DNA from 4 places in the Pseudalkalibacillus sp. R45 genome. Region 1 is predicted to be linked to each of the others. Evidence: riboswitches for the same ligand, from Rfam matches in the RefSeq annotation. Region 1 holds a riboswitch; each other region holds the start of a gene.
The links. A riboswitch is a leader RNA that binds a small molecule or an ion and turns the genes downstream of it on or off. The one in region 1 is predicted to bind cyclic di-GMP.
Positions count from the first base shown of each region.

Region 1 (2,201 bases):
ATTTTGAACGCAACATCATCAAGGAGTATTTCAACAAAAACGAGAAGGTTGGCTATGACTATGCGTATGTGTTTCCCGGAATCAATAAGGTCCTTCAAGCTGGAGGAAGATTGATCCGGACAGAAGAGGACTACGGTACGATCGTACTCGTTGACGATCGCTTCCTAACACCGAAATATCAAAAGCTCCTTCCCCCGGAATGGATGGATTACAAAGTGATCCGCTGAAGAATGGAGGAATTCTGCTCATTCATGTAAAAGTAGTTAAGTAGGAATGAGCGGAGGGGGAAGAGGATAGGATGCTGAATATCTTTTGGGTTTTGATTTTGGCAGGTGCAGTATATGCTGCTTATTATGTGATCATGTACATGAAGGATATTAGAGACCTTCTCGAAGAACAGAGGGACCAGAATGAACAGATCATCGACCTCTTAGAACAGCAGAATCCAGAGCGTGAAAAATGGTAGCTGGATCAGCCGATTTTTATAGGGGAAGGAGTGAAACCCCATGATAGATTTGAGCAATAAACCGATCATTACTGGAGACAAGACTATTCTTAGACCTTTTAAAATGGATGAAGACTTTCCGAGTTTAGAAGAATGTTTAAATGATCCTGTGGTTCTTAAATATACAGGGAGCTCTCCTGAATACAATAGAGAAAAGGTCTATCACTGGTATCATACGAGGAATGCACAAAAAGACCGATTGGATCTTGCTATTATTGATAAGATTTCAAATACGTTGGTTGGAGAAGGAGTTGTCAATTTATTTGATGAGGAAAACCAAAGTATGAATTTCAGAATACTGATTGGAGCGTTGGGTAGAAATCGAGGGTTAGGTACAGAAGCAACGCGGTTAATGGTCGATTATGTTTTTGAAAATACGATTCTAAACCAGTTGACTTTGAGTGTATTTGATTTCAATTCAAGAGCAAAAAAGTTATATGAAAAAGTCGGGTTCATAGTGGAAAGTATCGATAAAGATGATTTGGAATTTGAAGGAGAATTAATAGATTCGATTAATATGAAATTGACTAAAGAAGATTGGTTGAATAATAAGAAATGATTTTTATGGCCTCGTGACCCTTAAAGGAGCTGATTGAGCCACCGCGGTAAGTGAGTGGATTTCTGGCAAAAATGGTAGTTTTCTCCTGGTATCTGATGGCATTTAATAGGTATTTGGGTTCATTAACATCCTTAAGTTGGAAGGTTATAATACAAAGGGAATATAGAGGGGGCTGTGAATTCGTATCTTTATTTGGGCACTTTGATGCGAAGGAGCTAGTAGTGCAACCGACCGCTTTCTAATTTTCAATTCTTAGGAAGGGGTATTTTTTATGTTTAAAAAATGGATGGATCAGAGCAAGAAAAAGGTTGTTGTAGTTGTTATGGCCGGGGCGGTGGCTATCGGTGCGTTCGGCGGAACGGCTTATGCCGCCTATGGGGATAGCTGGAATACTTACATCAAGAGCGGAATCAGCCAGTTGTACACTTTGGTGTTTCCTGAAATCGAAAAAGCGACTGAAGACAAGCAGAACGAGATCGTCTCCAAAATCAAAGATGACATCCGTTCGAATGTCCAAAGCGCGAAAAGCGAGATCGAAAAGCATAAAGAGAAACTGATCAAAGAAAACCAAAATGAGCTGGACAAGTATTATAAAGACGTGAAAAAAGAGGCAGAAGCTACAAAGAATGAGGCTGTGAAATCCGGGAAATCGAATCTAGATGAAAAGGCAGAAGAATCTTTGACGAAAGCCAAGGATGAAATCGATAAAGCGATTGAGGCTGAATTGAAGAAAAACGGCTCCAAATAATTGGGACATACGAAACAAGCTTACCAAAGGGACTTTTCGGTAAGCTTGTTTCTTTTTAGTATAGATGTGTGTGTGATGGATAATATCCTGTCTTAATCTGTTCATTTTGCAGCATAATCTGTTCACTTCGACAAATATTCTGATCACATTTCAAATTATTCTGTTCACTTCCTGAGATATTCTGTTCACTTTCCAGGTTAATCTGTGCACTTCCCATGAAAATTTGTTCACTTTAAGATTAATCTGTTCACTTTGCAGCATAATCTGTTCACTTCAATCATTCAGCTAGATCACTGACTTATGTCCTTGTCACTTTGATCCGAAAACAGCTGGATTGAGGGTTTTCCTTCTTTTTTACGATAAATCCGATTGATGTAGTCATCCGTCAT
Region 1 is NZ_JBQQCL010000003.1:128,508-130,708, reverse strand. Features, by position in the region: gene ACTWQL_RS08315 (ATP-dependent DNA helicase) at 1-227, shown strand, start outside; gene ACTWQL_RS08310 (hypothetical protein) at 299-466, shown strand; gene ACTWQL_RS08305 (GNAT family N-acetyltransferase) at 507-1,064, shown strand; cyclic di-GMP riboswitch class II at 1,223-1,306, shown strand; gene ACTWQL_RS08300 (hypothetical protein) at 1,336-1,812, shown strand; gene ACTWQL_RS08295 (alanine/glycine:cation symporter family protein) at 2,103-2,201, opposite strand, start outside.

Region 2 (2,201 bases), on a different contig from region 1:
ATATCCAATAACCGCCTGATGGTATAAATCGCATCATATCCGTGAATCGATCCAACAACTAGTCTGCCGGATAAAGCTACCCTTGTTGTAACTTCACCAGTCTCTGAATCGGGAATGTCACTGACCATGACGAGATTCGGGTCCTGATTCATGATTGTCCTCATTCCGTATGGAAACGTGAAGCCTAGAGCTTCATCAACCTGTACTTGCATGATCCCATTTATCCTTCGTTCCACCGGACTTTCTAAAGAAACGATTTTTCGCTTATCGATGTTCATATGGTTCAATATGGCATAGAGTTGAGTTGATTTTCCACTGACTGCAGGTCCTGCAATCAAGACCAAGCCTTTCCCCTTGTCCAACGAATCTTCTAATTTCTGTTTGTTCATATCGGTAAAACCGAAATCTTCCAGTTTGAAAAAGTCTTCCGAATGCTTCAATAAACTTAGGACGACACTTTCACCATCAATAGTAGGAACTGTTGAAACACGAATATCAAAGTCATTGTTATAAAAGTCTTTATGTATGTATCCGCTTTGAGGTAATTTTCGTTCGGATGTATCCATATTTGATATGGTTTTGATTCTTGCAATCACGGCCTCTTGCAACTGTTTTGGAATGATCTTTTGTTTTTCAAGCATCTGGTTGATACGATACCTGACCACAAGGCCCTCTTTATCAGTATCAAGATGGATGTCACTTGCGTTTTGTAGTAATCCATAGTCAATGATATCGGATAATTCTTTCACAGAATCCAATAAACCATAATGATCGATAATCGCCATTTCCAATTCACTCCGTGTAGCCAAACACGGTTGCACCACCATACCAGAAGCCACTTGAACATCTTTGATCACTTCTTGATTCAATGGATCGACCATCGCGACCTTCACTCTTCCATCCTTTTGTTCAATTGGTATCATGCAGTGCTTCCGAGCTACTGATTCATGGATCAGCTGTAAGGTGTTACTGCTCGGGGCAGCTTCATCCATATTGATTACAGGTATGCCGAGTTGAAATTCTAACGCTTCTACTAATTGACGCTCTGTAATCATCTCTTCTTCCACAAGGATTTCACCGATTTTCTTATATGAGTGTTTCTGTAATTGAAGTGATTTTTCCAGTTGTTCTTCTGTTATCAAACCATTCATTATCAAAAGTTCACCGATGCGCATTTGGACCTCCTTAAAATGTAATAGAATCTATCTGCATACTTATAAAACGAAAATTGTGAAATTCCAGCATAAAGCCATCCTGGCAAGAAATTAGTGAGAAAATGCGACTAGTCGGCGTCTACAAAAAAAGACATAAAAAGACAAGTGTTTTTGAGCAGCCCGACGGTCATGCCATTAGTAATGGTTTAGATTCGCGGCTTTGCGTCCCCGACTTTCGAACGGGTTTGCCTTTTATCATTCACTTGTAATTCGTGTTAAAGAGAAAATTTTGTCTAGGAAAAAATACCCTTTTGTTCTTGGTTCAATTATACTTGAAAGAAAGATTTGGAAAAATAGAGCGATATCACTAATTTCCAAAATAGTTTAAAAGAACCATTATTTTAAAATTAAAGGTATTCTGACAATTTAAAGTAGGTCCTATTACATATGAAATTCGGAAATAAGAAAGTCGTCGAACATTGTCAACGGCTTTGTGGTGAATTTCTTTTAATAAAAGGCTGTTTGCGAAAACAGCCAATAAAAAACAGCTTCGGTGGATCGAACCTGTTTTTGTTTGAAACCATTAAATTATTTTTATATGGAAAACTAATATCTATTTGGTATAGCGGTTTGCATAACTCGATGCTACCAGGGATTCTGGTTTGATCTTCGCTTCTATTCCATGCGCTTCTATTCTTGCGACCATTTCTGCTACGAATTCCCTCGTTTTATTACGCTTTCCTTTTCCGATATCCAGGTGTCCTTCCATTGTAAAGCTCGACCCTTTATACACATGTGGTAAAACGATTTGGACCAATTTATTTTTTAATGGTTCATTGAAAAGATATGCAACTTCCTCTGTTAGTGACGTTTCAATTGAAATCTTCTGATGTAAGTTACGGATTGCTTCAGGATATCGTAATTTACGATAGCATGCCCATGCCCCTCTCCCAACTCTTTGAATGACCAATCCTGTAATAAAAATCGTTTCATTTTGATAGACGTGGGAATCTGTTCCGATCATCAGCTTATAGTTACCCATCGGTT
Region 2 is NZ_JBQQCL010000002.1:89,217-91,417, forward strand. Features, by position in the region: gene ACTWQL_RS06180 (GspE/PulE family protein) at 1-1,175, opposite strand, end outside; cyclic di-GMP riboswitch class I at 1,326-1,414, opposite strand; gene ACTWQL_RS06185 (ribonuclease H-like YkuK family protein) at 1,768-2,201, opposite strand, start outside.
Region 2: linked by a shared signal. The riboswitch ahead of ACTWQL_RS06180 (GspE/PulE family protein) and the one ahead of ACTWQL_RS08300 (hypothetical protein) in region 1 are both predicted to bind cyclic di-GMP.

Region 3 (2,201 bases), on a different contig from region 1:
ACTTCACCACTGAATCCATTAACAACAGTCGTAAAGTTGAATTTATAGTTTATGTTGACCTTCTGATCAGCGATGCTTTGCTTTACTTGCTTTTGTCCAGTCGTTACTTTTTCTTGTAATACTTTTTGCGATGGCTTTGCTAGCTTGGAATAATTTGTTCCTTTTTCCTTTGCCAATTCGATTGCAGCTTTACCATCTAATTCTACAATCACTCTGACTTGATCATTCGCTTTAAATGGCAAATCAGCCTTTACGGTATCTAAAGCTTCTTCTTTTGTTGTTGCATTTTCTGAACTTTGGCTGCCGTTATTCATGTTCGGCGTTGCGGCAAAGGATAAATTAGAAAATGCTAATAGGAAAATAAATAAGAGAGTGACACTTTTCTTGAAATTGTTCAATCTAACCACCTAAAAACCCCTTTTCTCCAAATATCATTCTGACCTTCGATTTCTGACTTTCGCCTCCTTGTTCAATCGTTTTCTGCAGATATTTTTATTTTTAAAATAATCTGTCATTTAAAAGTATCAAAACAATATTTGTCAAACATCTACAAAAAGCCCCATATTACTCGGTAAAAAGTAATCAGGGAGATGTTACCAACTAATATCCAGATAAAATTAAATTTAGCTTATACTGGAAGTTTTTTAACGCGTAAAAGTACTACCTGGACAAAGCAGTTCTAATTCTAACAAGTGTTGAAAGTGCGAATACAAAAGGAAAGACCTTAAGCCTAGGTTATTAGTCCTGTTCGCAACGTAATTACGAATTAATTATGTTATATGATCGGTTGGAACTAGAAAAATTCTGAAAAAACGGGTAATTTTGACTTGGTAAAATATTGTCGAATTCTTGTATAATAAAACTAATTAAAGCAGATAAAGGCAAAGCTATCGAAAGGTAGTGACGCAAAGCTAAAGGGACTAACGGTTTATACCTATGTCAGCCAGTTGCCTAAGGATCAGAATACCTACATAACTTGGAGCCCGTGAGAGGGTCCGGCAGCAAATTCCTGGGTTGAGCGTTACATACAGCCTCGGCAATCTGCTTTTTTTATGGAAAAAAAACAGAGGGGATGGAGAACTTGATCAAAAAATGGATCGCAACGATCAGTGCAGCTTCACTTTTGCTTTTCGGAGCAACACCAGCTGCATTTGCAAACACAGACGAGTCTACACCAACAGTCGACGTGTCTGAGGGATCAACGAATGAAGAAAACACAACTGAAGAAGGTACGGAGGAAGAAACGACAGAAGGCGAAGAGGCTCCTGAAGATGAAGAATCAGCAGAAGAAACCGAAGAGCCATCTCTGCTTCCAGGGGACTTTTTCTACTTTGTAAAAACGATGATCGAGAATGTACGTCTAGCAGTAGCTTCAGATGAATATGAAGAAGCGAAAATTTTAGCAGAGATTGCAGCAAACCGGATCGCTGAAGCGAATGCGCTTTTTGCAGCAGGGCAAGAGGAATTGGCCCAAGAGACGCTTGAAGAAGCGTTGAAAGCGCAAGAAGCTGCCATGGAAAAAGCAGAGGAAGACGAATCTTCAGAAGAAACTGAAGAAGGTACCGAAGAAGAAACGACTTCTGATGAAGAAGTGAATGAGGAAGAACCAACGGATGAAAGTACAGAAGAAGAGTCAACTGAAGATGAGGAATCTACAGAAGATGAGGAAACCACTGAAGAAGATGGGTCCGAGGAGGACGAACTTCAGGCAAAATTATCTCATAACATAGATGCACTTCTAATGGCTCTGACGCATGTGAAAAACCCGAATGCTCAAGCTTCTTTGATGAATAATATCCAAAAAGCTTTTGTTAAACTTGATAAAAAGATTGCAAAACTTGAAGAGAAATACGGAGTAGACGTTGATCAAGAGGAAGAAGCTGAAGGCGAAGAAACTGAAGAGACCGAAACTGAAAAAGAGGCTTCAGCTGAAGAAGAAGAGAAACAACCTGAAAAGGCTGAAGAAGAAGCAGAAAAACAAGCCGAAAAGGCTGAAGAAAAAGCAGAAAAAAAGGCTGAAAAAGCCCAAGAAAAGGCTGAAAAAGCTCAAGAAAAACGAGGAAAAGGTAAGCAAGACCATAACAATGACAAAAAAGATCGTGGACACGGTAAGCAAGATAAAGACCGTGGAAACAAAGGTAAACACGAAAAGGATCGCGGAAAAGGGAACGGACACGGAAGAAATTAACACCGTTCAGCCA
Region 3 is NZ_JBQQCL010000001.1:1,153,324-1,155,524, reverse strand. Features, by position in the region: gene ACTWQL_RS05335 (S8 family serine peptidase) at 1-398, opposite strand, end outside; cyclic di-GMP riboswitch class I at 871-955, shown strand; gene ACTWQL_RS05330 (DUF5667 domain-containing protein) at 1,082-2,188, shown strand.
Region 3: linked by a shared signal. The riboswitch ahead of ACTWQL_RS05330 (DUF5667 domain-containing protein) and the one ahead of ACTWQL_RS08300 (hypothetical protein) in region 1 are both predicted to bind cyclic di-GMP.

Region 4 (2,201 bases), on a different contig from region 1:
CAAAACCCGACGGACAGCAATTCTTAGGTCTGCCGCATTATCAGAGTCTTAACTTTGTAAATACTGAAGAGCTCAACCTGAAAGTTCTCGGCGCAACCTTAAGTACCAATGAAGAATTGTCACATACACTCACGAGTGAAGATTTACAGCGATTCCTGGAGTACGATAAAAAAGGAAAAGAAAGCGTGGAAATTAATCGTAAAATAGGTACGGCCAATGGTATCGAGTTCAACCTTACCAAAATGGAAAAAGATCAAATCGGACCTGGAGCGAATGATTTCAATTATGGTTTCGTCTTATCTATAAAAGCTGATAAAGAATTGCAAGGCCTCCATTTCGCAAACTATACCGAATACCAAAAACGATTAGAAGAAATGCCGGATTTAGCTCAATATAGAATTGGTGAAGCCTTTTACGAATTGACGGATCAGGATGACAAACCGATTTTATCGCAACAGGGATACTCACAAGGGGTACATTCTGATGGTGAAATATACGAACAACAGCAATTTTTCGGTATGAAAAAAGAAGATTTTGACCGCCTTGAAGAAATGAAGATACGGTTATTCCAGATCCCAAAGCATATCGAATTTGATGCCAATGAACTGACTGTCGAATTGAACGAATAAAAGCACCTTTTACGGGTGCTTTTTTCTACGATAAAAAAGGGTTTTGGGACGAACTGGCGCGTGCTTTGAATGTTTCTTCGTTTTCGATCAACCCGCATGCAGCGCATTGTATACGATATTGTGACCCTTTGTAAGGCATATGGAACATCTCAAGGTCATCGTTTGAATACTCCTCAACGACTTCACCCGATTGCGGATCCAGCTTCACGCCTTTAGGAATCTGTTCAATCACATTAAAGCGGGTTCGATTTGTTTTACAGCCCGGACATAAATAAGGTCCACTCATAACGAACACCTCCTATACCTTAGATTGACCAAAAATAGAAGAATTATGAATTACAATTGGTCCATACTAATAAAAACAAATGTCAGGAGGATCGAACGATGGGCAAACAGAAAAAAGGTAATGCCAATGCACAACGCAACAACAACGCAAAAGAAATGGAACAACGCTCAAAAGTAGCAAAAATGCCAAGCTACGCGGAGAACGAAGTGAAGAAGATGGAGAGTGAATGATATTCTCTGAAAAATACTGTTTTATTAGGGCAAAAGACGTACTATAATAAGACTAAATAACACGATTTTGTCGTGGGAGACAATGAAACGTATTTCGTATGTGGGCACTTTGAAATACGTGGAGTCACTAGTGCAACCGACCCGATCTATTTATAGATGGGGTTATTTGTGTGTATGGAACTTAAAGTCATGTTGAAAGAACATTGTGATCCAGGAGATGAAAGAGGCGGAAGAAGGCTGAATGATGACCGAATCGAAACAACGGACAAAGAATGGGTTACACTTATCCTCGAAGCCAAAAGGCTCGGACTCACGAAAGCGGAAGTAGAGGTATAGTTGAAAACTACAAATACAAAGAAGCTCGAAACAATAACTAAATTAACTCGTTAATCCCGATGAAAGAGAATCGGGATTTTTTATTTCTAATTGTTCTTCTAAAAGAACAGTAAAAACAATTCTATATAGCAATGGAGTCATATTAATTTATTTGCGTTCTTTAGAAAGAAATTTTAAAAATAACGAAATAGTATGAAATACAGAGTAAAACGGAGGAAACAGACTAAAAGGTTCTTCAAAACGAACAAAACAGCTCTATTTACTGGTTTTATTGTTCGTTATATAGGTATATACTCCGAGTATAAGATGTTCTTAAAAAAGAACAAAACATCAACCTATTAGAAAAGTAGGTGAAAGGATTGTTAGAGCTACCAAGTCGTAAAAGAAGAACCAGGAGTTCAATCAAAAAGAAAAAATACAGATTGTTTGTAAATTTTACACTAACGCTTTTTATTTTCTTCCTATTTGGTTTTACAGTTCAAAGCACGTATTCATATTTCAGTGATACCAGTAAGGTGAGCGGGTCAATAACTGCAGCAACAGATTTTTGTGCGGATAAGGCTTATAAAAAATCTCATAAAGACCTGTGCAAGGATAATGCTGGAATCGGAAACGGTCCAGAAGATGGGGATGAAGACACTGGGGATAAAACAGATCCAGATAATCCGGGTCATAACAAGGATGACTGTGATGATCATACTAGTGCCCCATGTTCAGGTA
Region 4 is NZ_JBQQCL010000002.1:260,752-262,952, reverse strand. Features, by position in the region: gene ACTWQL_RS07170 (hypothetical protein) at 1-629, shown strand, start outside; gene ACTWQL_RS07165 (DNA alkylation repair protein) at 655-915, opposite strand; gene ACTWQL_RS07160 (hypothetical protein) at 1,014-1,145, shown strand; cyclic di-GMP riboswitch class II at 1,212-1,296, shown strand; gene sinI (DNA-binding anti-repressor SinI) at 1,320-1,481, shown strand; gene ACTWQL_RS07150 (SipW-dependent-type signal peptide-containing protein) at 1,841-2,201, shown strand, end outside.
Region 4: linked by a shared signal. The riboswitch ahead of sinI (DNA-binding anti-repressor SinI) and the one ahead of ACTWQL_RS08300 (hypothetical protein) in region 1 are both predicted to bind cyclic di-GMP.